Linked DNA regions of Dinoroseobacter shibae DFL 12 = DSM 16493. The protein of the gene in region 1 binds, or shares a complex with, the protein of each later gene. Links are inferred from orthologs where the notes say so. Each region holds a gene or a part of one and is shown in the gene's direction. Other genes may lie near its edges.

Region 1 (15,219 bases):
CGTTCTTCACCGGCGGCGCGCTCGCGCTGCAGATCTACGCGGGTGGCGCGCGCTTCTCGGCCGAGGCCGTGGTGCCGCAGATCGTCGCCATCGGCATGGTGCGGGAACTGGGCCCGGTGCTGGGCGGTCTGATGATCGCGGCGCGCGTGACCTCGTCGATCGCCGCCGAGATCGCCACCATGAAAGTGACCGAGCAGATCGATGCCCTGGTCACCCTGTCCACCCACCCGATGAAATACCTCACCGCCCCCAGGGTGCTGGCCGCGATCCTCGTGGTGCCACTGCTGGTGGCGGTGGGCGACACGATCGGGATCATGGGGGGCTACCTGGTCTCGACCTCCCGGCTGGGCTTCAACCCGGCGACCTACCTGCAGAACACGGTGGATTTCCTCGAACTGCACGACATCGTCTCGTCGCTAGCGAAGGGGGCCGTATTCGGCGCCATCGCCGCCCTGATGGGCTGCTATTCGGGCATGAATTCGGGGCGGGGTGCGCAGGGCGTGGGCGCGGCCACCAAATCCTCCGTCGTCGCGGCGGCCGTGCTGATCCTCGCGGCCAACTACATGCTGACCGAACTGTTTTTCTCCGGATGACCGACACCACCAGCCCCCCTCCGATGATCGAGTTGCGCGGCGTCTCCAAGGCGTTCGGGCCCAAGGAGGTTCTGCGCGGCGTGGATCTCGTGATCCCCAAGGGCGAGAGCATGGTGATCATCGGCGGCTCGGGCACGGGCAAATCGGTGATGCTCAAGAGCGTGCTGGGCCTGATCTCGCCCGATGCGGGGCAAATCCTGGTGGACGGCAAGGATGTCGAGAAGGTGGAGCGCGATGCCTTCCTCGCCCGCTTCGGGATGCTGTTCCAGGGCGGTGCGCTCTTCGACAGCCTGCCGGTCTGGCAGAATGTCTCGTTCCGCCTGCTGCGCGGGGCGCTGAAACGCCCGCGCGCCGAGGCCCGCGACATCGCCATCGAGAAGCTGCGCCGCGTGGGCCTGACCCCGGACGTGGCCGACCAATTCCCGGCCGAGCTGTCGGGCGGCATGCAGAAACGCGTGGGCCTCGCCCGCGCCATCGCCGCCGAGCCCGAGATCATCTTCTTCGACGAGCCCACGACCGGGCTCGACCCGATCATGTCGGGCGTGATCAACGACCTGATCCGCGAGATCGTGGTCGAGATGGGCGCCACCGCCATGACCATCACCCATGACATGACCAGCGTGCGCGCCATCGCCGACGACGTGGCCATGCTGCACGGGGGCAAGATCCGCTGGACCGGCCCGGTCTCGGACATGGATCACAGCGGCGATCCCTACCTCACCCAATTCATCAGCGGCTCCGCCGATGGCCCCATAGAAGCGGTGCGATAGGGCGTCGGCGGGTGCCCGTGCCACGGCAAGTCCGGCCAAAGCCGCAAAACGCACAAGGGTAGGGAAAGTCATTCATCCGGGGGGAAAATGGTGCGGTCGAGAAGACTCGAACTTCCACGGGTGTTACCCCACAGCGACCTCAACGCTGCGCGTCTACCAATTCCGCCACGACCGCACGCCTTGGAGAATGGCGGGGGTTTAGCGGGCCTTGGCCGCAATGCCAAGAGGGAATTGTGCCTCCCGCACGCGATTTTCCACCCGGCCGTCCGCGCGCATTTGCGGCATTCACAACCGCTCGCAAGGGGGCGTCCCTTGCAGCAGGCGGCGGTTTCGGGCATCCCCTCATGGACCGCACGGAGGGGCCGATGGACTGGATCATTTCCGATGGGCTGGTGCCCTACGAGGACGCGCTCGCCACCATGGAAGCGCGTGTCGCCGCCATTTCCGAGGGCCGCGCGCCCGAGATGATCTGGCTGTTGGAGCATCCGCCGCTCTACACCGCCGGCACCTCCGCCGACCCCGCCGACCTGACCGACCCGGACCGCTTCCCGGTCCACACCGCCCGGCGCGGCGGGCAGTACACTTACCACGGGCCGGGCCAGCGGGTGGTCTATGTCATGCTCGATCTGGGCAAACGCGGCCGCGACGTGCGCCAGTTCGTCTGCCGGATGGAGGCCTGGGTGATCGCCACCCTGGCCGAGTTCAACGTCACCGGCGAACGCCGCGAAGGCCGCGTGGGCGTCTGGGTGCAACGGCAGGACAAACCGCGCACTGCCGCCGGGCAGCTCCAGGAGGACAAGATCGCCGCTATCGGCGTGCGCCTGCGCAAATGGGTGAGCTTTCACGGTCTGTCGATCAATGTGGAGCCCGATCTCGACCATTTCTCCGGCATCGTGCCCTGCGGCATCACCGAACACGGGGTCACCAGCCTGGTCGATCTCGGCCTGCCGGTGACCATGGCGGATGTGGACGTGGCCCTGCGCAAATGCTTCGAAGAGACCTTCGGCCCCCTGCCGGTGGAGGCCTGAACCCGTGTCCCGTAAAATCCCTTGCAGGAGGTCTTCATGTCCCGCAGCGCAGAGCTGATCGCCCAGTACCGCGCGGTGCACGAGGGCAAGGTCTATGGCCAGACCTCGGAGCTGCTGACCGGCTACATCCTGCGGCAGGTCGCCTTCCTGCCGCCGCCCCGCACCATCCTCGACTATGGCTGCGGGCAGGCGCGGACCGTGGACTGGCTGGCGAAGATCTTCGACGCCACCGCCTATCGCTACGACCCCGCACTGCCACAGATCGCGACCCTGCCCGAGGTGGAGACCGACCTCGTGATCTGCACCGACGTGATGGAGCATATCCCCCTCGAAGAGGTCGACCGCGTCCTCGCCGAGATCCGCAGCGTCTCGCCCAACGCGTTCTTCAACATCTCCTGCGTCAAGGCCGCCGAGATCCTGCCCAATGGCGAGAACGCCCATTGCACGGTGCGCCCCGCCCGCTGGTGGACGGCCCGGCTGGGCGCGCAGTTCGACACGGTGCGCAAGGTGCGCTCGTTCAATCCGAACTCCGTCAGCCTGGTGACCTGGCCCCGCCCGGATACCGAGGCCGATTGAGCCGTCAACCATTGCGAGAATCGAATGCTTCGCTCGCGAAACAAATCTCTGCAAACCCTTGATCCCGCGCCGTTTCGCGAAAAAACTTGTCGGCGTCGTAACCGCCTTTCCCGCGTGATGCCTTAACGCCGCGCCGCGCCCTTCTTCATCTTTGCGAAAATACTCCGGGGAAGTTGCCCGGCCCGGGCGACGGGGGCAGCGCCCCCGAACGCCCCCGCCAGATGGCCGAGCCATGCGACCTTTGCGCCCATGTGGCGAAAAACACATGCAGAATCTGTTGTATGTCATGGTGTACGGCATTGCCGCACCCGCGCAGCCCCGATAGAACATATTTCGGAACCGCAGGGCGAGTCCGTCTGAACGACCCTTTGGACAGGCCCCCGCGGAGAACGACGAACAGGAGAGAGCAGCATGGCAGATGCAGCCATCCATGGCCACGGTCACGAAGATACCCGCGGGTTCTTCACCCGTTGGTTCATGTCGACCAATCACAAGGATATCGGGATCCTCTATATCCTCGTGGCGGGTCTGGCCGGGTTCATTTCGGTCGCCTTCACGGTTTACATGCGCATGGAGTTGATGAACCCCGGCGTTCAGTACATGTGTACCGAGGGCGCGCGCTTCATCGCGGCCGGCGCGAACGATGTCTGTACGCCGAACGGGCACCTGTGGAACGTGCTGATCACCGGCCACGGCATCCTGATGATGTTCTTCGTGGTGATCCCGGCCCTCTTCGGCGGTTTCGGCAACTATTTCATGCCCTTGCACATCGGTGCGCCGGACATGGCCTTCCCGCGGCTGAACAACCTGTCCTTCTGGCTCTACGTGGCCGGGACGTCGCTGGCGATTGCCTCGGTGCTGGCACCGGGCGGCAATGGCCAGACAGGTTCCGGCGTGGGCTGGGTGCTCTATCCGCCGCTGTCCACGACTGAGGCCGGGTTCTCGATGGATCTGGCGATCTTCGCGGTCCACGTGTCGGGCGCCTCGTCGATCCTCGGCGCGATCAACATCATCACGACCTTCCTGAACATGCGCGCCCCGGGCATGACACTGTTCAAAGTGCCGCTCTTTGCCTGGTCGATCTTCGTCACCGCCTGGCTGATTCTTCTGGCCCTGCCGGTTCTGGCGGGCGCGATCACCATGTTGTTGACCGACCGGAATTTCGGGACGACCTTCTTCGACCCGGCCGGCGGCGGCGACCCGGTGCTTTATCAGCATATCCTGTGGTTCTTCGGCCACCCGGAAGTCTACATCGTGATCCTGCCAGCCTTCGGCATCATCAGCCACGTGATCGCGACCTTCTCGCGCAAGCCCGTCTTCGGCTACATGCCCATGGTCTGGGCGATGATCGCGATCGGCGGCCTGGGCTTCGTGGTCTGGGCACACCACATGTACACGGTGGGCATGTCCCTGACCCAGCAGAGCTACTTCATGCTGGCGACCATGGTCATCGCGGTGCCAACGGGGGTGAAGATCTTCAGCTGGATCGCGACCATGTGGAAGGGGTCTCTGACGTTCGAGACACCGATGCTCTTTGCCATCGGGTTCCTGTTCCTGTTCACCGTGGGCGGCGTGACCGGTATCGTGCTGTCCCAGGCGGGCGTCGACCGGGCCTATCACGACACCTACTACGTGGTGGCTCACTTCCACTACGTGATGAGCCTCGGGGCGGTGTTCGGAATCTTCGCCGGGATCTACTTCTGGATCGGCAAGATGTCGGGCCGTCAGTACCCGGAATGGGCCGGCAAGGTGCACTTCTGGACCTTCTTCATCGGTACCAACATCACCTTCTTCCCGCAGCACTTCCTGGGCCGCCAGGGCATGCCGCGCCGCTACATCGATTACCCGGAGGCCTTCGGGCTCTGGAACTGGGTGTCGAGCTGGGGCGCGTTCCTGTCCTTCGCCTCGTTCCTCTTCTTCATCGGTGTGGTCTTCTACACCATCACCCGCGGCAAGCGCGTGGAAGAAGAGAACTACTGGAACGAGCATGCGGACACCCTGGAGTGGACCCTGCCCAACCCGCCGCCCGAGCACACGTTCGAGCAGCTCCCGACCCGGGACATGTGGGACAAGCAGCCGTCGCACTGAGGGAACCCCATGCCACTTGAGTGGATCACCACGTCGCAGCAGGCTCCGGAGAAATCCGGGGCCTGTTTGACGGAGCAGCGGCTGTATCTCTGGCCGCACAAGTCGCTGACGGCCAAGGGGTTCGTCGCGTTCATGACGATCACCGCGCTGGCGCTGTCCCTGCCCCTCGTCGCGGTGCTGGGGACGGGGGTGCTCTGGGGTCTCTTGCCCTTCATGCTGCTGTCGCTGGGCGGGGTGTGGTACGGCATTCGCCGCAACCAGCGGGACATGAGCCTGCACGAGGTGCTGGTGCTGGCCGAGGACCGGATCGCCCTGACCCGGCACAACCCGCACCGTGCCGCGCAACACTGGGAAGCCAACCCCTACTGGGTGGAGCTGCGCCTGCACCCCAAGGAGGGGCCGGTGGAAAACTACATCACCCTGCGCGGCTCCGACCGGGAGGTGGAACTGGGCGCGTTCCTGTCCCCGGAGGAACGTCTGGACCTGCATGCGGACCTGCAGGACCGGCTCAACCGGATGCGGCGCCCCTGAGCCCCCACACGCGACCAAGCCCGTTCGAACGGGCTTGGCCCAGCCCGCGCGACACGCCTCGCAGGCCCCCGGACCTCTGCCGCGGCCCCGCGTAGCGCGCGCGGCGCAACAGGCGGCAACCGCTCCGCAAAGCGCGTTCAAGCCCGTTCGAACGGGCTTTGGGGCGCTCTGCCCACAACAGCGCGGCCAAATCCGCCCCGACATGCGCCAGATCAGGGCGCCCTCTCTGCGGGTGCCCTACACTTACCGGTGCCGGGACCACAGTGCGTGGCGCAACGAGTGCCTTCGGTGGTAGCGAGTGAGTGCCCCGGCAGTTACCGGCCCGCATTACGGACCGGCCTGCGCCAGCCGGACACCACCCCGGTTGGCGCCCTTGTATGCGCGACATGCAGACCGCGCGGCCGCTCTCAGCCCTTGCAGTCGCGGCACTCTGCCGTTGTCGGGTCCACGTCGAGCCGCGGCAGGCCAATGAAGCCGCCGCAATCGACGCAATAGCCGAACTCCCCCGTCTCCATACGGTGCAGGGCCGCCACGATCCGCGCCCGGCGTCCGCGGCGGCGCACCTCCAGCGCGGCCGCCATCGCCTGGCCCTGCAGCGCATCCATCCGCGACAGCCGCCCGACGCTCTGCTGGTCCAGCTCCACTGTCTGCCGCGCCGCGCCGCTGTCTTCGGAGGCCTGCACCAATTGCGCCATCTCCGCATCCAGCACCGCGCGGTAGCGGCGGGCGAGGGTCTGGGCGTCGGCTGGCGTGTCGGTCATGGCGGGGTCTTGGGGCGCGAGGGTCGTGGTCGGGGTCGTCGGGGCAGGCGTGCTGTCTTGTCCGGGCCGCCTCAGGCGCTGAGCCGGTCCTTGACCATCGGCCCCACCCGGCCGAAATCCATCCGGCCGGTGTAGCGGGTCTTCAGCGCGCCGATCACCCGGCCCATGTCGCGGATCGAGTCCGCCTCCAGTGCCGTGATCGTGTCGTCGATCGCCGCGTCGATCTCGTCCTCGCTGAGCGGGGTGGGCAGGTATTCCTCGATCACCTCGATCTCCGCCAGTTCCTGCGCGGCCAACTCCAGCCGCCCGGCCTCTTCATAGGTGCGCGCGGTCTCCTGGCGCTGCTTCACCATCTTTCCCAGGATCGCCATGATGTCCGTCTCGGACACGCCCTCGGGCTTGCCCTGGCCGCGCAGGGCAATGTCCTTGTCCTTGATCGCGGCACTGATGAGCCGCAGGGTGGACAACCGGGCGGCGTCCTTCTCCTTCATCGCGGCCTTCAGGCCCGAGGAGATCTTCTCGCGCAAATCCATGTCGTGTCTGTCCCCCAGAAGTGGCAAGCCTGCCCTATGTAAGAAGGCCGCCGCGGTCTGGCAAGCGGGTGCAGGCGCAGGGGCCGGATGTGATCGCGCGCGCTTGACCCGACCGCGCCCCCCCCTTAGGGTCCGCCAGATTTTGCCTGCTGCTGAGGAGTCGCCCATGCCCGCCGCCCCCGACACCCCGACCGCCTGCCTCGTGCTCGCCGATGGCACGGTCTTCTACGGGCGCGGGTTCGGCGCGGTCGGCACGACCTCGGCGGAGCTGTGCTTCAACACCGCCATGACCGGCTACCAGGAAATCATGACCGACCCCTCCTATGCGGGTCAGGTCGTGACCTTCACCTTTCCCCATATCGGCAACACGGGCGTGACCGCCGAGGATGACGAGGCCGCCGACCCCGTCGCCGCAGGCATGGTGGTCAAATGGGACCCGAGCGAACCCTCGAACTGGCGCGCGCAAGGCAAGCTGACCGAGTGGCTGACCCGCACGGGCCGGATCGGGATCGGCGGCGTGGACACGCGGCGCCTGACCCGGCAGATCCGCCAGCAGGGCGCGCCCCATGTGGCCCTGGCCCACGACCCGGAAGGGAATTTCGACCTTGAAGCCCTCGTGGCCCAGGCCCGCGCCTTTGCCGGGCTGGAGGGGGTCGATCTCGCCCGGGAGGTCACCTGCGCGCAATCCTACCGCTGGGACGAGCAACGCTGGGCCTGGCCCGAGGGCTACACCCGCCGAACCACACCGGGCCACAAGGTCGTGGCCCTGGATTACGGCGCGAAACGCAACATCCTGCGCTGCCTGGCCTCGGCGGGCTGCGACGTGACGGTGATGCCCGCCACCAGCACCGCCGAAGACGTGCTGGCCCAGAACCCCGACGGCGTGTTCCTGTCCAACGGTCCCGGCGATCCGGCGGCCACCGGGAAATACGCGGTCCCGATGATCAAGGGCGTGCTGGAGGCCTCGGACGTGCCGGTCTTCGGCATCTGTCTCGGCCACCAGATGCTGGCCCTGGCGCTCGGCGCACAGACCGTGAAGATGAACCACGGCCATCACGGCGCCAACCACCCAGTAAAGGATCTGGAAACCGGCAAGGTCGAGATCACCTCGATGAACCACGGCTTCACCGTGGACAGCCAGACCCTGCCCCACGGCGTGGTCGAAACCCACAGGTCGCTCTTCGACGGGTCGAACTGCGGCATCCGCATGACCGACCGCCCGGTTTTCTCGGTGCAGTACCACCCCGAGGCCAGCCCCGGCCCGCAAGACAGCTACTATCTGTTCGAGCGGTTCGCTGCGGCCATGGCTGCGCGCCGTGCAGTTACGGCGGGCTAACGCGGCGCAACCCGCCTTAACTTGATGTTAACCTTGCCGTTTCACGGTGGCACGGCCTGTGTTCCCCGCTGTGAGCGCCATGTCCGTGATTTCCCTCCAACCCACCCGCGATACGGGTGACGGTCTTCTTGCGCCGGTGCCGCGCAAGCCAGCGCCGCGCCCGGAGCGGGAGTTGCTGGCCGATCTGCTGGTGCGGCGGGGGGACATCTCGCCGGCCGAGCGGTTGCAGGCCGTGCACATGGCACGGCTGCAGGGACGGCGCCCGCTGGAAGTTCTGGAGGCCGAAGGCTGGCTGGCGCCCGAACTGCTGCTGGAAGCGCGCTGCGAGATGTACCGCGCGGGCCGCATCGACCCGGAGCAGGCGCCCGCCGATCCCGATCTGATCGGCGCCTACGGGATCGACTGGTGTCTCACCCACGGTATCCTGCCCTGGCGGCGGTTGTCCGGGGCGACCGTGTACCTGGTGGCCGAGCCGGAGGAATTCGCCGATATCGCCGCGACCCTGCCACCCGAAGCCGGGCAGCCGGTGCTGGCCGTGGCCGGTGCCGATGCCATTGCCGAGGCGATCCGCGCCGCCCATGCCCCCCACCTGATCGCCCGCGCCGAGACCGCCCTGCCCGGACGCTGGAGCTGCCGCGGCTTCCGGCCACTCTCGGCGATGATGGGGCTTGTGTGCCTGTACCTGGCCACCGCCGCCCTGGTTCTGATCCCGGGGCTTGTGACCAGCGCGCTTATGTGGATCACGCTCGCGGTGCTGGCGATCACCATGGGCTTCAAACTGATGCTCGCGGTCGCCTGCCTGAGCGCGCGCCCCCCGCCGCAACCGCCCCCGGAGCGGAACAAGACCAGACCGCCCCTGCCTGCCATGAGCATCCTCGTGCCTCTGTTGCGGGAAAGCGAGGTGGCGGAAAAACTGCTGAACAATCTCGACCGGCTCCGCTACCCCCGTGCGTTGCTGGATGTTCTGTTCGTGGTCGAGGCCGAGGATGACGTGACCAAGAACGCCCTGTCGCAGCTGCGCCTGCCGCAGGGGTTCCGCATGCTGGAGGTGCCCCGCGGGACGGTGCAGACCAAGCCGCGGGCCTTGAATTTCGCGCTGCCCTTCTGCCGCGGCGAGATCGTGGGCATCTACGACGCAGAGGACCGGCCCGACCCGGACCAGCTGCTGAAGGTGGCCGAAGGCTTCCGCCACGCCGCGCCGGAGGTGGCCTGCCTGCAGGGGCGGCTCGACTTCTTCAACACCCGGTTCAACCTGATCGCGCGGTGCTTTACCGCCGAATACGCCGGCTGGTTCGGACTGTTCCTGCAGGGGCTCGACCGGCTGGGCCTGCCGATCCCACTGGGGGGTACGACCCTGTTCCTGCGCCGCAAGGTTCTGGAGGAGGTCGGGCCCTGGGACGCCCATAACGTGACCGAGGACGCGGATCTCGGCATGCGGCTCTACCGCCACGGCTACCGGGTCAGCCTGATCGACACAGTCACCCAGGAAGAGGCCAACGTGCGCATCTGGCCCTGGATCAAGCAGCGCTCGCGCTGGATCAAGGGCTACATGGCGACCTATGCGGTGCATATGCGCAGCCCCCGCGCATTGTGGCGGGCGCTGGGGCCGGGCGGGTTCGCAGCCCTGCAATGCCTGTTTCTCGGCTCGATCCTGAGTGCGCTGACCATGCCGCTGCTGCTGTGGCTTTGGCTCGGGCATCTGGGCGCCCCGATCGTGCCCAACGCCGTGCTGGCCACTCTGCCACCGGCCCATGTGCTCGGCCCGGTGATGCTGGGGATCGAGGCGGTGAACCTGGCGCTCTGGGCCGCCGGCGTGCGGGCGGCCCGGCACCGCCACCTGTGGCCGATGCTGCCGCTGCTGCATGTCTATTTCCTGATGTCGAGCATCGCCGCGCTCAAGGCGCTGGTCGAGCTGCTCTACAAGCCGTTCTACTGGGACAAGACCGACCACGGGATCGCGATGGACGTACCCGAGCCGCCCGCCTGAGCCGCCACCGGCTCAGAGCTTCTCCGCGTCGCTCTTCAGCCGGGTCTCGAACGCCAGGGAAATATGCGCCTTGAGCGCCGCGTAGGCCGCATCCTCATCGCGGTTGGTGATCGCCGCCAGGATCGCGCGATGCTCTTCCAACGCCTCTTCTCCGCGCCCTTCGGCCGCCAGCGACGTGGTCGCCATCAACGCCATGGACCGATAGACCAGATCGAGCTGCTGCACGAGAAACCGGTTGTGGGACGCCAGGTGGATCTGCTTGTGAAACCGCCGGTTCGCCCGCGCCATGGCCGCCGCATCCCCGAGCAGCGCGGCATCGCTCTCGACCATGTCCGACAGAACCTTGATCTCTTCGACCGCCGCATGCCGGGCCGCCAGACGCGCCGCCAGCCCCTCCAACTCGCAGCGAACCACGTAGAGCTCCGCCATCTGGTTGTGATCGAGCGAGGCCACGATCAGCGACCGGCCGTCCCGCGCCAGCAGGGACTGGGTCTCCAGCCGTTGCAGGGCCTCGCGAATGGGCGTGCGCGACACGCCGAAGCGCTCGGCCAGGTCGCTTTCCACCAGCCGGTCGCCGGGGCGGTAAATGCCCACGTCGATGGCCTCCAGGATCATGTCATAGGCGTCTTTCTGGGCCGGTTTGGGCTCTGTCATTCTTGTCTCCTCCGCGCGAAACCCTATCCGCCCGGGCGTCCGAATTTCAAGCAAGCATTGGCAAGCGCGCGGCAAAAGCGTAGGTGCAGGGCATGGTTGCTGATCGCTTTTCCCATGTCGACACCTGGGTGTTCGACCTCGACAACACGCTCTATCCGCCGCAGATGCGCCTCTTCGACCAGATCGAGCGGCGCATGACGGCCTATGTGATGGACGCGCTGGGTGTCTCCCGCGCCGAGGCGGACCGCCTGCGCCGGGAGTACTGGGCGCGGTTCGGCACGACGCTGGCGGGGCTGATGGAGGTGCACGGGGTCGATCCCGGCCCCTACCTGACGGATGTGCATGACATCGACTTCACCGTGCTCGCCCCGGATCCCGCCCTGGCGGCGCGGCTCAGGGCCCTGCCCGGGCGCAAGATCGTCTACACCAACGGCTGCGCGCCCTATGCGGAAAACGTGCTGCACCATCGCGGGCTGAGCGGGATTTTCGACGCGGTCTACGGGGTGGAACACGCAGGCTTCCGCCCCAAGCCGGAGCGCGCGGCCTTCGAGACCGTGTTCGCCCAGGACGGCGTGACACCCCGGCGCGCCGCCATGTTCGAGGACGATGTCCGCAACCTGCATGCCCCACATGCGATGGGCATGCAGACGGTCCATGTCGCGCCGGAGCCGGACCCGGCCCCGCATATTCACCATCACACCGATGACCTGAGCGGTTTTCTGACCCGCGTCCTGCCCTGATCCACGGGCAGGGCGGCAAAAAACCCGCATGGTTTTCTCAGCTTTTGCTGCACTGCGGCAACGCGCCTCCTGTCCGGCGCATGGCTATGCTGCCATATACGGCGCAGACCCAGAACTCGGAGAAACCTCATGACCACGCTGACCACCAACACGCCGATATCCGCTCCCGCCCCCAAGTCCCAAAAAGTGGTTCGGGAAAGCCGGTTCGACGCCTCGGTGAACAAGGATGAGGTGCAATTCATCCTGCTGGCGCTGGCCATCATCGGTCTCTGGGGCGGCGCGACGCTGGTCTTCGGCTATGCCGGGCTGATCGTCGGCGCGCTGACCATGGTCGCGGCGATCTACGCCGCGCTGGTGCTGATCAGCCGCGGCTGACGCGCCGCGCGGACGAAATGCCGCTTGGCCCCTGCCCGTCGCAGCCTTAGGTTGCCGAACAATGGAGGGCGGAGCATGCAGACCGAACAGACCGATATTCTGATTTCCGGCGGCGGCGTGGCAGGATTGTCCGCCGCCGCCGCCTTTGGATCCGCCGGGTTCCAGGTGATCGTGGTCGACCCCGCCCCGCCGGTGACCGAGGGCGCGGCGGACGGCGCCGACATGCGGACCACCGCGTTCCTGCAGCCCTCCCGCGAGGTGCTGGAAAAGGCAGGGCTCTGGGCGCGGCTGGCACCTTTCGCAGCCCCGCTGCAGGTGATGCAGATCATCGATGCCGGCGGGACCGAGCCCGTGGCCCGGGTGCAGAAGGCCTTCAACGCAAGGGACATCTCCGACGATCCCTTCGGCTGGAACCTGCAGAACTGGCTTTTGCGGCGCGAGATGGTCGCACGGCTCGAGGAGCTGCCGAACGTCACCTTTCGCCCCGGGGTCGGCACCGCGGACGTGCTGGCGCGCGAACGCGAGGCCCGGGTGCGGCTGACCGACGGGACCATGGTCTCGGCGCGGCTGCTGATCGCGGCGGACGGGCGAAACTCCCCGGTGCGCAACGCGCTGGGGATCGGCGTCCGGACCACGCGGTACGGCCAGAAAGCGCTGGCCTTCGCGGTCACCCACCCGATCCCGCACGACAATGTCTCCACCGAGATCCACCGCTCCGGCGGCCCCTTCACCCTGGTGCCCCTGCCGGATCTGGAGGGCCAGCCGCGCTCCGCCATCGTCTGGATGGAGCGGGGACCGGAGGCGCTGCGCCTCGCATCCTGCGACGTGGCAGAATTCGAAGCCGAGATGACCGCCCGGTCCACCGGGTTGCTGGGCCCGCTCAAGCTGGTCTCCAGACGGTCGGTCTGGCCGATCATCAGCCAGATGGCGGAGCGGCTCACCGGCCCGCGCACGGCCCTGATCGCCGAGGCCGCCCATGTGGTGCCGCCCATCGGGGCGCAGGGGCTGAACATGTCGCTGGCGGATGTGCGGGTGCTGCTGGAGCTGGCCGAGGCCGCGCCGGACACCCTCGGCAGCCCGGAGATGCTGCAGGCCTACGCGCGCAAACGGGCACCGGATGTGCGTACGCGGATCACCGGGATCGACCTGCTGAACCGCGCCTCCATGGCCGGGGCACAGCCGCTTCGGGACGCCCGGGCGCAGGGGCTGAAGGCGCTCTACGGCCTGGCCCCGGTGCGCAAATCGCTGATGCAGCTGGGGCTCGGGGTCCGCTAGGCGCCCCGCCCCAAGGCCGCGCAACAGCCGAGCCGGGCCAAGGGGGCGCGCGCCCCCTTGCTGGCGCGCCGCGGCAGACCTTCCTCATACCCGGGCCGAACCGCGCCGCGGCGCCGGTGTAGCGGCATGGTCTGCGTAGCCGGGGACGCCAGACGGTTCCGCTGCGCCCGTCATGCGCCCCTCGCGCGCGTTCCAGGCGGGGCCAAGGGGGCGCGCGCCCCCTTGCCAGCGCTCAGCTCAGAACCTTGTCCAGGGCGGTCTCAAACCGGGTCACCGCCGCGGGCACGTCATAGAGTTTGTCCAACCCGAAGAGCCCGATCCGAAACGTTCGGAACTCCGCGGGCTCGTCGCATTGCAAGGGCACGCCCGCCGCGATCTGCATCCCTTGGGCCGCGAATTTCGACCCGTTCTGCAGGGCCGGATCGTCGGTATATACCACCACCACCCCCGGCGCGCCGTAGCCGTCCGCTGCGACCGACTGGAACCCCCGCGCCGCCAGCAGGCTGCGGACCCGGGTGCCCAATTCCCACTGCGCCTCCGCCAGCTTGCCGAAGCCGTAGGCCTGGGTCTCCAGCATGGTGTCGCGGAACGCCCGCAGGGCATCCGTGGGCATGGTCGCGTGATAGGCGTGTCCGCCGCCGAGATAGGCATCCATGATCGACAGCCATTTCTTCAGATCGATGGCGAAGCTGGTGGACTCCGTCTCCCGCACCCGGGCCACGGCCCGCTCCGACAGCATCACGAGACCCGCACAGGGCGACGCGGACCAGCCCTTCTGCGGCGCGGAGATCAGCACATCGACCCCGGTGGCCTTCATGTCCACCCAGGCGCAGCCCGAGGCGATGCAATCCAGCACCATCAGCGCGCCCACCGCATGGGCGGCCTCGGCCAGCTGCGTGACATACGCATCCGGCAGGATCACCCCGGCGGAGGTTTCCACATGGGGCGCGAAGACCACGTCCGGCTGGGTCTCGTGGATCCTGGCCACCACCTCCTCGATCGGCGCGGGCGCGAAGGGCGCGGTGGCGCCGTTGCCCACCTGTCGCGCCTTGATCACCGTGGTCTCGGCGACGAAGCCCCCAGCCTCGAAAATCTGGCTCCAGCGGTAGGAGAACCAGCCGTTGCGCACCACCAGCGCATGGGCGTCGGTGCCGAACTGGCGCGCGACGGCCTCCATCCCGAAGGTGCCACCGCCGGGGATCACGGCCACATGGTCGGCATTGTAGACCTCGCACAGCATGCCGTGGATATCGCGCATCACGCACTGGAACGCCCCGGACATGTGATTGAGCGAGCGGTCGGTGAACACCACCGAGTATTCCAGCAGGCCGTCCGGATCGACGGTATCGAGCAAAGCGGTCATGTCAGTCTCCTTTGGCCACCGGGGTAGCCACCGCCCCCCGCACCTGTCACGGACAAACTAACGCAAAGCCGCAGGGCGAGCGCGGGCTTTTCCGTCGCAGGGGAAAGGCCGGGCGCGGATCGGAAACAGGCGGCTCCGGCGGGCGCAGGTTTTCGCCAGGAAGGCGACCGGCACATCGCGCCGATGGCTCTTGCCCACCGCATACGCGAAGAGGTCGAAAGCCCCCATCACGGGCCCGTCTCAGCCCAGCGGTCCGGGCCGCCGCTCCTCCGACAACAGCACATTCGCCTCCACCTCTCCCGCGCCGGGCAAGGTCATGATCCGCCGCCGCAGCACCCGCTCGAAATCCGAAATGTCCCGCGCCACGACGCGCAGCCGGTAGTCATAAGCGCCCAGAACGTGCTGGACCACCTGCACCTCGGGGATCGCGGTCACCGCGCGCTCGAAATCCTCGACGCTGACCCGGCCCTTGGCGGCGAGCTTCACGCCCAGAAACACCGTCACCCCGAAGCCCAGCGCCTGCGGGTCGAGGCGCAGCCGACGCCCCTTCAGGATCCCCGCCTCCTCCAGCCGCTTGATCCGCCGCCAGGTCGCGGGCTGGCTGAGGCC
Region 2 (10,367 bases), 270 kb from region 1 along the record:
TGTTTCGCGATCGCCACGCTGAGCAGCTTCGCCGCCGGCCCCACGGGCAGAGCCCGCAAGAGCCATTGCACCGGCCTGGGGATCCGGTTGGCGATGATGTAATTCGCCGTCGCCTCCCCGGCCGCCCAAGCGAGCCGGGGCGCGTCGCCGGGGCGGTCCCGGCGCAGGGCCTGGTGCAGCCGCGCGACCGGACGCTCGTCGATCATGGCATCGTCGGAGGGGATATCGAACAGCCCCGCGAGCGCCATGACATGGGCGACAAGCTCGGGGCCGCCCTCTTCATCCAGCACGGTGATCAGCTGCAGCACCGCATTGGGGCCGATCCGGGCCGTGGTGTCCGGGGCCGCCCAGACGCGGCCCGCGGCGGTATCAAGGGGCATCAGACATCTTCCATCTGCTGCGAGCCCCCGCCACAGGCCTTGATCGGTTCACGCTTCTCATGGCCCTCGGGCAGCTTGAAGGAGGTGTCGAGCGCCTTGCGTCGGGCCTTGGCCTGAGACGCGCGGTCGGCGGCGGCCTCCCAGTCGTCCATCTGGGCCTTGGCGATCTTCCGGGTCCGGTCGAAGTTGAAATTGACCTTGTCCTTGGATTGCGGGCCCCAGTAATTCGCCTTGCCCAAATCGTAGAACTTGCGTTCGAACCCGGCCTTGAGGAAGGCCTTGAGACAGCCCAGCAGGTATTTTCGCCGGTAGCCCGTGCCGCGCCACGGATAGTGGAACAGCGCCTTGCGGGAATAGAACCGGCGGTAGTTCTTCATCACCCCGTCCAACAGCTCGCCCCGGGTCATGGCATCGGGGGCCATGATCGGCGTGACGAAGTTGTATTTCGAGAAGTCGAAGACCTCGACCTTGTCACCCAGTTCCTGGAAGAGCGGGGTGAAGGGCCAGGGCGTGTACATTGCCCAGTTGGCGAGGTCCGGCTGCCAGTCCCAGGCCATCTGGAAGGTTTCCTCCAGCGTCTCCGCCGTCTCGTTGTCGAGACCCACGATGAACTGCGCCTCGGTGAAGATGTCGGCCTCGCGCAGCAGTCGGATCGCCTCCTTGTTTTCCTCGACCTTGGTTTCCTTGTTGAACTGGTCGAGCTTGAGCTGCGCAGCGGCCTCGGTGCCGAGGCTGACATGGACGAGACCGGCCTTGCGATAGAGCGGCAACAGCTCCTTGTCGCGCATGATGTCGGTCACGCGGGTGTTGATGCCCCACTGGATCTTCTCGGGCAGGCCGCGCGCGATCAGCTCTTCGCAGAACTGGATGAACTTGCGCCGGTTGATGGTGGGTTCCTCGTCCGCGAGGATGAAGAAACCGACGCCGTGATTGTCGACCAGGTTCTCGATCTCGTCCACGACCTTTATCGGGTCCCGGACACGGTAGTCGCGCCAGAATTTCCACTGCGAGCAGAACGAACAGGTGAACGGGCAACCGCGCGCCATGTTCGGGATCGCGACCTTCACGCCCAGGGGGACATAGATGTACTTGTCCCATTCCAGCAGCGACCAGTCCGGGTTGATTCCATCCAGGTCCTTGACCGTGCTTGCGGCCTGGGTCGCGACGATCTGATCGCCCTCGCGGAAGGCCAGCCCCTTGATCTTGCGCTGATCCTCGGGCCAGCGCCCCTCGGCGACACAGCGGGCCAGTTCGACCATGATCTCTTCGCCTTCGCCGCGGATGATCACCTCGACCTCGGGGGCCTCGGCCAGCACCTGCTTGTACATGAAGGTGCCGTGGATCCCACCCAGCAGGCGCACCGCGTCGGGGCAGGCCTCGGACGCGATTTTCAGAACCTTTTCAGCCTCGTAGATCGCGGGGGTGATCGCGGTGGTGCCGACGATATCGGGCTGCAGTTCTGCGAGCTTTGCCCGGAGATCCTCGTCGGGCATGTGGTTGGTCATGGCATCGAGGAAGTGAATGTCGTCGAAACCGGCCGCCTTCAGCGACCCGGCGAGATAGGCCACCCAGGCCGGTGGCCAGTTGCCGGCAATCTCGGCGCCGCCGGAATGATAATTTGGGTGGACGAAAACGATGCGCATTAGAACCCCTCCGCGATTTTAGAGAAGTCTGACAGTTTGTGTGTCAATCAACATTGACACAAGTCAAGTCAGTCCACGGGAACCGGCACGTTGAAATCGGTGTGAATCTGGTGCGTGTTCAGCTGCCGATTCAAGGAGCCGGAATTGGTGGTCATCGAGGGGCCCAGCACGGCGGCGACGGCGATCGCCAGCCCGACGAGCGCTGCGGTCAGAACCACCCAATCGACCGTGACGGCCCCGTCTTCGGACCGGATGAATGGTTCGAGCTGCGCGTACCGCATGATGTCCTGTCCTTCCCGGGCCGAAACCGGCCAGCCGCATGTCCTCCCGGGATGCCAGAGCGATGGGGCGGCGGCGCGACGGAAATTGGGCGAGATCAAGATAGCACCCCGACCCCAGCGGCCTTGCGCCCGCACCGCCCGCATGTATAACGCCGACAATTTGCGCCACTGGAGTCTGCCCGATGCCCAAGAGAACCGATATCAAGTCGATCATGATCATCGGAGCCGGGCCCATCATCATCGGGCAGGCCTGCGAGTTCGACTATTCCGGGGCCCAGGCCTGCAAGGCGCTGCGCGAAGAGGGCTACCGGGTGATCCTGGTCAACTCCAACCCCGCCACCATCATGACCGACCCGGGCCTGGCCGACGCCACTTATATCGAGCCGATCACCCCCGAGATCGTCGCCAAGATCATCGAGAAGGAGCGCCCGGACGCGCTCTTGCCGACCATGGGCGGTCAGACCGGGCTGAACACCTCGCTCGCGCTCGAAGAGATGGGCGTGCTGGCGAAATACGGGGTCGAGATGATCGGCGCCAAGCGCGAAGCCATCGAGATGGCCGAGGACCGCAAGCTTTTCCGCGAGGCGATGGATCGCCTCGGCATCGAGAACCCCCGTGCCACCATCGCCACGACCATGGACGAATGCATGGCTGCGCTGGACGATATTGGCCTGCCGGCGATCATCCGGCCCGCCTTCACCCTCGGCGGGACCGGGGGCGGCGTGGCCTACAACCGGGACGATTACGAGCATTTCTGCAAATCCGGGCTCGATGCCTCGCCGGTCAACCAGATCCTGATCGACGAGAGCCTGCTGGGCTGGAAAGAGTTCGAGATGGAGGTGGTCCGCGACAAGGCGGACAATGCGATCATCGTCTGCGCCATCGAGAACGTCGATCCGATGGGCGTGCATACGGGCGATTCGATCACCGTGGCCCCGGCGCTGACCCTGACCGACAAGGAATACCAGATCATGCGCAACGGCTCGATCGCCGTGCTGCGCGAGATCGGGGTGGAAACCGGCGGCTCCAACGTGCAGTGGGCGGTCAACCCCGCCGACGGGCGCATGGTGGTGATCGAGATGAACCCGCGGGTGTCGCGGTCCTCGGCGCTGGCCTCCAAGGCCACGGGCTTTCCCATCGCCAAGATCGCCGCGAAACTTGCCGTGGGCTATACCCTGGACGAGCTCGACAACGACATCACCAAGGTCACGCCCGCCAGCTTCGAGCCGACCATCGACTATGTCGTGACCAAGATCCCGCGCTTCGCGTTCGAAAAATTCCCCGGCGCCGAGCCGAACCTGACCACGGCGATGAAATCCGTGGGCGAGGCCATGTCCATCGGCCGCACCTTCCACGAAAGCGTGCAGAAGGCGCTCGCCTCGATGGAGACCGGGCTGACCGGCTTCGACGAGATCGCCATCCCCGGGATTTCTGCGGACCACAGGTCGGACGCCCCCGACACCGCCGCCGTGGTCAAGGCACTGGCCAGGCAGACGCCCGACCGGCTGCGCGTGATTGCCCAGGCCATGCGCCACGGGCTGAGCGATGACGAGATTCAGGCCGCGACCTCATACGATCCGTGGTTCCTCGCGCGCATCCGCGAGATCGTCGAGACCGAGGCACAGGTGCGCCGCGACGGCCTGCCGCTGGAGGCCGAGGGCCTGCGCAAGCTCAAGATGATGGGCTTCACCGATGCGCGGCTGGCCAAGCTGACGGGCCGGGACGAGGGCCAGGTCCGCCGCGCCCGCACCCGGCTCGGTGTGACCGCGCAGTTCAAGCGGATCGACACCTGCGCGGCCGAGTTCGAGGCCCAGACGCCTTATATGTACTCGACCTACGAAACCCCGGTGATGGGCGAGGCCGAATGCGAATCGCGGCCCACGGACGCCACCAAGGTGGTCATCCTCGGTGGCGGGCCGAACCGGATCGGCCAGGGGATCGAGTTCGACTACTGCTGCTGCCATGCGTGTTTCGCGCTGACCGAGGCGGGCTACGAGACCATCATGGTCAACTGCAACCCCGAGACCGTTTCGACCGATTACGACACCTCGGACCGGCTCTATTTCGAGCCGCTGACCTTCGAGCATGTGATGGAGATCCTGCGCGCCGAACAGGAGAACGGCACGCTGCACGGGGTGATCGTCCAGTTCGGCGGCCAGACCCCCCTGAAGCTCGCCAATGCGCTGGAGGCCGAAGGCATCCCGATCCTCGGGACCACGCCCGATGCCATCGATCTGGCCGAGGATCGCGAGCGGTTCCAGGCGCTGGTCAACGACCTGGGCCTCAAACAGCCTCACAACGCCATCGCCAGCACCGATGCCGAGGCCTTCGCCGCCGCGGGCGACATCGGCTTCCCGCTGGTCATCCGGCCGTCCTATGTTCTGGGCGGGCGCGCGATGGAGATCGTGCGCGACATGGGTCAGTTGGAGCGGTATATCGCCGAGGCGGTGGTGGTCTCGGGCGACAGCCCGGTACTGCTCGACAGCTATCTCGCCGGCGCGGTGGAGTTGGACGTGGACGCGCTCTGCGATGGGGAGAACGTTCATGTGGCGGGCATCATGCAGCATATCGAAGAGGCGGGCGTCCATTCCGGCGACAGCGCCTGTTCCCTGCCGCCCTATTCGCTCTCCGACGACGTGCTGGCGCGCATTCGCGTGCAGACCGAGGCACTGGCGCGCGCCCTGCGGGTCAAGGGCCTGATGAACGTGCAATTCGCGATCAAGGATGACGAGATCTACCTGATCGAGGTGAACCCGCGCGCCTCGCGCACCGTGCCCTTCGTGGCCAAGGCCACCGACAGCGCAATCGCGTCCATCGCCGCCCGGCTGATGGCGGGCGAGCCCCTGTCGAATTTCCCGCTGCGCGACCCCCTGCCCCATGACGCACCCGAGGACCAGCACCTGCCGATCGGCGACCCGATGACGCTGGCGCACCCGGATACGCCCTGGTTCTCGGTCAAGGAGGCGGTTCTGCCCTTCGCGCGCTTCCCGGGCGTCGACACGATCCTCGGCCCGGAAATGCGCTCCACCGGGGAGGTGATGGGCTGGGACCGGTCCTTCCCCCGCGCCTTCCTGAAGGCACAGATGGGCGCGGGCACCGTACTGCCGACGGAAGGCACGGTGTTCCTGTCGATCAAGGAAGCCGACAAGACCGAGATGCTGGTGGAAACGGCGGCGATGCTGACCGAACTGGGCCTCGACATCGTCGCGACCAGAGGGACCGCGGCCTTCCTGAAGGATCACGGCATCGCCTCCAAGGTCGTCAACAAGGTCTACGAGGGCCGCCCGGACGTGGTCGACATGCTCAAGGACGGGCGCATCGCGCTGGTGATGAACACCACCGAGGGCGCGCAGGCGGTCAATGACAGCCGCGAAATCCGGTCCGTCGCGCTCTATGACCGCATCCCCTACTTCACCACGCTGGCGGCCAGCCATGCCGCGGCCCAGGCCATGATCGCCCGCCGCGAGGGCGAGATCGGCGTCCGCGCGTTGCAGGGATGACCGGGCGCGCGCGATCGGCCACGGCCAGGGCGGGACTTGCCCTGCTGACACTCGCTGCACTGGCGGGATGCGGGGGCGTGCCCCTCATCCCGATCATCTGACCCCGCGCCGCGCTCAGCGCAGCTCGGCCCATTTCGACACCCGGGGCCGACCGCCGCCATGGGGCGCGGATTCCAGCACGTAAGACGCGCCGGGCGGCACCGTGGTGGTCACGAAACAGGCCTTGTCCCAGCTGTCGTTGTTGTTCCTGGTCTCGGCCACGGTCACGCCGTTCACCTTGAGCCGGGCATGACAGCGGTTCGAGTCCCCCACATTGATCGTGGCGGCGACCACGATGGGATACTCCCGGCTGTTGGTCTGGCTGCGCCCGACGGGCCGTTGCGCGGCGCCGAACTCTTCCCATTTCCGTCCGGCGAGCTGATCGATCCGCCGCGTCAGGCGCGTGACATCCCCGTCCCCTGCCGCGGCCCCGCGGATCTCGGTACGCAGGGCGCGGATATCCGCGTTGACCGACGCCTGCAGGTCGCGTGTCGCGGCCGTGACCGCCCGCGAAATCCGGTCGTCCAACCCCTCGAGGCTGCGGCCCTGCTGGGTCACGCTGCGCTCCAGACCCGAGACGCGCATGCCCAGGTCCGCGAGGCCCTCCACTTGCCGCTCGGTGCGGCCCAGCTTGCGCTCCAATTCCGCCACCCGGGTCTCCAGCGCCGCAAGATCGCTCCGCGTCTCCTCGGCGCAGGTCAGCAACGCGTTGATCTTGCGCGTGTCCGAAGCATTGCTGCCGAGAAAATTGAGCTGGCGCGCGCATTCATTGGCAGAGGCCGCGTCGGGCAGGGCGACAGCCGCGGTCAAGGCCAGGGCAAGGGCCGGGCCACAAACGGGCAAAAGGCGAAGGGAAAACGAAGGCATGAAAAACTCCTTTGACAAGATATCCGGCATGGATTCAGCATCTTGCGTTAGATCTCCGTCATTCCGCCGCGACCCCGGCCCCGGACGCTTGCCGCAGGGTGCGGACCGGGCTATTGCGCGCCATGGCCAAGCTTTACTTCCACTACTCCACCATGAACGCGGGCAAATCGACCGCGCTGCTGCAAGCCTCGCACAATTATATCGAGCGGGGGATGCAGACCCACCTGATGACCGCGCGGCTCGACCACCGGGCGGGCGAGGGCCGGATCGGCAGCCGGATCGGGCTGAGCGCGCCTGCCGACACCTTCGGGCCCGAGACCGACCTCTTCGACGCGCTGGCCCTGCGGCTCAAGGGCGGGCCCTGCGCCTGCGTCTTCGTGGACGAGGCGCAGTTCCTGACCGAGGACCAGGTCTGGCAACTCGCCCGAGCGGTGGACGATCTGAACCTGCCGGTGATGTGCTACGGGCTGCGGGTCGATTTTCGCGGCAAGCTGTTTCCCGGCTCGGCGGCGCTGCTGGCGCTGGCGGACGAGATGCGCGAGGTGCGCACGATCTGCCATTGCGGGCGCAAGGCCACGATGGTGGTGCGCCGCGACGCCGAGGGGCGCACGGTGACCGACGGTGCCCAGGTGCAGGTGGGCGGCAACGAGACCTACCTGTCGCTCTGCCGCCGCCACTGGCGGGAAGCCACGGGCGACCGCCCGAGGGGTTAGAGGCGCAGCGCCTGCTCCATATCGAAGATCGTCACCAACAGGGGCGACTGGTCGGTCTGGACGAACCCGGCCGAGCTGCGCTGCACATCCACGATTGTGACCATCACCACGAACAGGAAGCCCGAGAACATGAAGGTGCGCCAGGACAGCACGCGTCCCTGCATGCCCGCCCGGTTGCCCAGCAGGAACAGCGATGCCAAGGCCGTTGCCAGCAGCATCAGCTGCGTCACGTCCGAGACCGGCACCGCGAAGGTCTGCATCCGGTAGAGATGGGCATCGATCGCGTCGTTCATGGCCGAGGCGATGAAGGTCGCGACCGGCGGCTCCACACCGTCGGTTGCCGCCAAGGTCGCGGGCCAGAGTTTGGCCTGAGCCGCGAGACTCGTTTCCAGGAACGCCCGGACATCCGCCTCGCTTTCGACCCGGGCCACATCGGGCACGACCCGTGTCAGGGTATAGTCGTAAATCGCGGTCTTGAGGTCGGTGCGCGCGCCCTCGCCCGCGTAATCGGCGCGCAGAAAGACCGTGCCGAGCGCCGCCGCCTCGTCGATCACCGCGACCTTGCGGGTCTGGGCGAGCGACAGGGCATGGCCGAAGCTGAACGCCAGCAGCAGCCCGAGCAGGCCGAGGATCGCGCCCAGCGTTGTCTCGCCCAGCACCTTGTCGATGATCTTGCCCTTGGCGAGGGTCCGGGCACGCTGCCGTTGGCCGAAGAGAAACCCGGTGACCGCCGCTGCCGGCAAGGTCAGGGCCAGCAGAAGAACCGTCGTGCCCAGCGAGAATACCGGCAACCGCATCTCGCCGTAAATTGCGACCGCTGTCGTCCCGTCCATGCCTTCTGCTTTCCCACGGTTCTCTTGCCGCCACTCTACGCACCGCGCCTTGGCAAAAGAAAGAAGTTTCAGCAGCCTGGCATCACACCGGGTTGGGCAGCGGCGCGCCCTCGGCACAAGCGATAAGATTGTCGAGCGCCATGTGCCCCATCGCCTCGCGCACCTCCAGCGCGGCGGTGCCGAGATGGGGCAGCAGCACGACATTCTCCATCCCGATCAGGGCCTCGGGCACCGCAGGCTCGAACTCGTAGACATCGAGCCCCGCCGCGCCGAGCTGCCCTGCCTGCAGCGCCGCGATCAACGCGGCCTCGTCCACCACGTCGCCCCGGGCGATGTTGACGAAAACCGCATGGGGCTGCATCGCGGCAAACGCCTCCGCCCCGATCAGGTGATGGGTCTCGGCCCCGCCGGGCACGGCGACCACCACGATATCCGCCGCTGCCATGACCTCGGCCACGCTGGCCAATTGCCGCGCTGGCAGATCGGGCGTCTTGGGCGAGCGGTTGTAGAACACCACCTCCATCCCGAACCCGTGGTGGCAGCGCGCGGCGATCGCCTGGCCGATCCGGCCCATTCCGATCACGCCCAGGGTCTTGCCGGTCACATGCAGGCCCAGCATCTGCGTCGGGTGCCAGCCCGTCCATGTGCCCGCGCGGACCAGCCGCTCCCCCTCGCCCGCGCGGCGCGCCGCCATCAGGATCAGGGTCAGCGCCGTGTCCGCCGTGGCATCGGTCACGGCACCCGGGGTGTTGGTCACCGCCACCCCCGCCGCGCGCGCCGCCACCGCATCGATATGGTTGTAGCCCACCCCGAAATTCGCCAGCAGCCGCGCGCGGGGCTCCGGCACATCGGCGAACACCTCCGCCGAGAACGCGTCGCCGAGCGTGGGCAGCACGAGGTCATAATCCCGCAGGGCCCCGCGCAGCTCCTCTGCGCGCATGGGCTGGGTCGTCTCGCGCAGCGTGCAATCGAACCGCGCCCGGGCGCGCGCCAGAACCGCCTCCGGCAAGGGCCGGGAAATCAGAAGTTTCATCAGTAAAGCCGCCCTCCCAGCGGAACGTCGAGATCCGGGCGCAGCAGCACCACCTCCCCGTCTGTATCCGGCACCCCGAGCACGAGGATCTCGGACATGAACTTGCCGATCTGGCGCGGCGGGAAATTCACCACCGCCATCACCTGCGTGCCGATCAGCGCCTCTGGGGCGTAATGCCGGGTGATCTGGGCCGAGCTTTTCCTGACGCCCAGCGCGCCACCGAAATCCACCCAGAGCTTGATCGCGGGCTTGCGCGCCTCCGGGAACGGCTCCGCCTGCACCACGCGGCCCACGCGGATGTCCACCTTGAGGAAATCGTCGAACGTGATCTCGGCCATGGGTTAGTCCGCCAACTCCCGCCCGCGCTGCGCCGCCGCCGCCACCGCCCGGCGCAAAAGCGGAGGAAACCCGGTCTCGGCATCCATCAGCACCTCCAGCGCCGCCGCCGTGGTCCCACCCGGGCTGGTGACATTGACCCGCAACTGCGCAGGTCCCTCGTCGGCGGCCTCGGCCAGCGCGCCCGCGCCCGCCACGGTCGCCTGCGCCAGTTGCAGGGCAAGCGCGGGGGGCAGGCCCTCCGCCTCCCCGGCGGCGGCAAGCGTCTCGATCAGGTGAAAGACATAAGCCGGCCCGGACCCGGACACCGCCGTGACCGCGTCCATCTGGTGCTCGCCCTCCAGCCGCACGGTCTGCCCGATGGCCGAGAGCAGCGCCTCGGCCAGGGCCATATGCGCCTCGGTGGCCGCCCCGTTGCCGACCAGCGCCGTGATCCCCTTGCCGATGGCCGCGGGGGTGTTGGGCATGGCACGGATGATCGGGGTCGCGGGTCCGAAGGCCGCCTCGAAAAACCGGATCGGGGTGCCCGCCGCGATGGACAGGACCAGCGTCGCGCCCCCGCCCAGCGCGGTCACCGGGCCCAGCGCGTCGCCCATCATCTGCGGCTTGACCGCCAGCAGCGCGATCGCGGGGGCCTCGGGCACGCCCGCGTTCAGGTGCAACCCCTGGGCGGCCAGCCCCGTCAGCCAATCGGATGGTTTGGGGTCCAGAACCCAGACCGACCCGGGCGCGATCCCCTGTG

What was found.
Region 2: the proteins of carA (region 1) and carB are in contact, whole or in part, in a solved structure (PDB 1KEE), measured with the Escherichia coli proteins. The link is inferred for Dinoroseobacter shibae DFL 12 = DSM 16493 from one-to-one orthologs.

Annotation. Positions count from the first base shown.
Region 1 is NC_009952.1:2,513,755-2,528,973, forward strand. Bases 6,137-9,131 are described here. They hold carA (glutamine-hydrolyzing carbamoyl-phosphate synthase small subunit), read left to right. Parts: upstream 6,137-7,046; coding sequence 7,047-8,216; downstream 8,217-9,131. Other genes in these bases: DSHI_RS12145 (TraR/DksA family transcriptional regulator), read right to left, coding at 6,137-6,347; DSHI_RS12150 (GatB/YqeY domain-containing protein), read right to left, coding at 6,419-6,880; DSHI_RS12160 (glycosyltransferase family 2 protein), read left to right, coding at 8,296-9,131. In the rest of the region: DSHI_RS12110 (MlaE family ABC transporter permease), read left to right, coding at 1-593; DSHI_RS12115 (ABC transporter ATP-binding protein), read left to right, coding at 617-1,363; lipoyl(octanoyl) transferase LipB, read left to right, coding at 1,729-2,391; DSHI_RS12130 (methyltransferase domain-containing protein), read left to right, coding at 2,428-2,967; ctaD (cytochrome c oxidase subunit I), read left to right, coding at 3,379-5,055; DSHI_RS12140 (DUF2244 domain-containing protein), read left to right, coding at 5,065-5,586; more of DSHI_RS12145, read right to left, coding at 5,994-6,136; more of DSHI_RS12160, read left to right, coding at 9,132-10,203; DSHI_RS12165 (GntR family transcriptional regulator), read right to left, coding at 10,216-10,857; DSHI_RS12170 (pyrimidine 5'-nucleotidase), read left to right, coding at 10,950-11,597; DSHI_RS12175 (hypothetical protein), read left to right, coding at 11,727-11,972; DSHI_RS12180 (UbiH/UbiF family hydroxylase), read left to right, coding at 12,048-13,247; DSHI_RS12185 (aminotransferase class V-fold PLP-dependent enzyme), read right to left, coding at 13,480-14,610; DSHI_RS12190 (Lrp/AsnC family transcriptional regulator), read right to left, coding at 14,851-15,219. UniProt on the Escherichia coli protein: Small subunit of the glutamine-dependent carbamoyl phosphate synthetase (CPSase).
Region 2 is NC_009952.1:2,792,029-2,802,395, forward strand. The notes cover bases 2,099-6,004. They hold carB (carbamoyl-phosphate synthase large subunit), read left to right. Parts: upstream 2,099-2,486; coding sequence 2,487-5,804; downstream 5,805-6,004. Other genes in these bases: DSHI_RS13390 (Flp family type IVb pilin), read right to left, coding at 2,099-2,304; DSHI_RS13400 (hypothetical protein), read right to left, coding at 5,919-6,004. Outside these bases: bchJ (bacteriochlorophyll 4-vinyl reductase), read right to left, coding at 1-380; bchE (magnesium-protoporphyrin IX monomethyl ester anaerobic oxidative cyclase), read right to left, coding at 380-2,023; more of DSHI_RS13390, read right to left, coding at 2,092-2,098; more of DSHI_RS13400, read right to left, coding at 6,005-6,710; DSHI_RS13405 (thymidine kinase), read left to right, coding at 6,833-7,423; DSHI_RS13410 (hypothetical protein), read right to left, coding at 7,420-8,256; DSHI_RS13415 (2-hydroxyacid dehydrogenase), read right to left, coding at 8,339-9,289; DSHI_RS13420 (tRNA-binding protein), read right to left, coding at 9,289-9,627; proC (pyrroline-5-carboxylate reductase), read right to left, coding at 9,631-10,367. UniProt on the Escherichia coli protein: Large subunit of the glutamine-dependent carbamoyl phosphate synthetase (CPSase).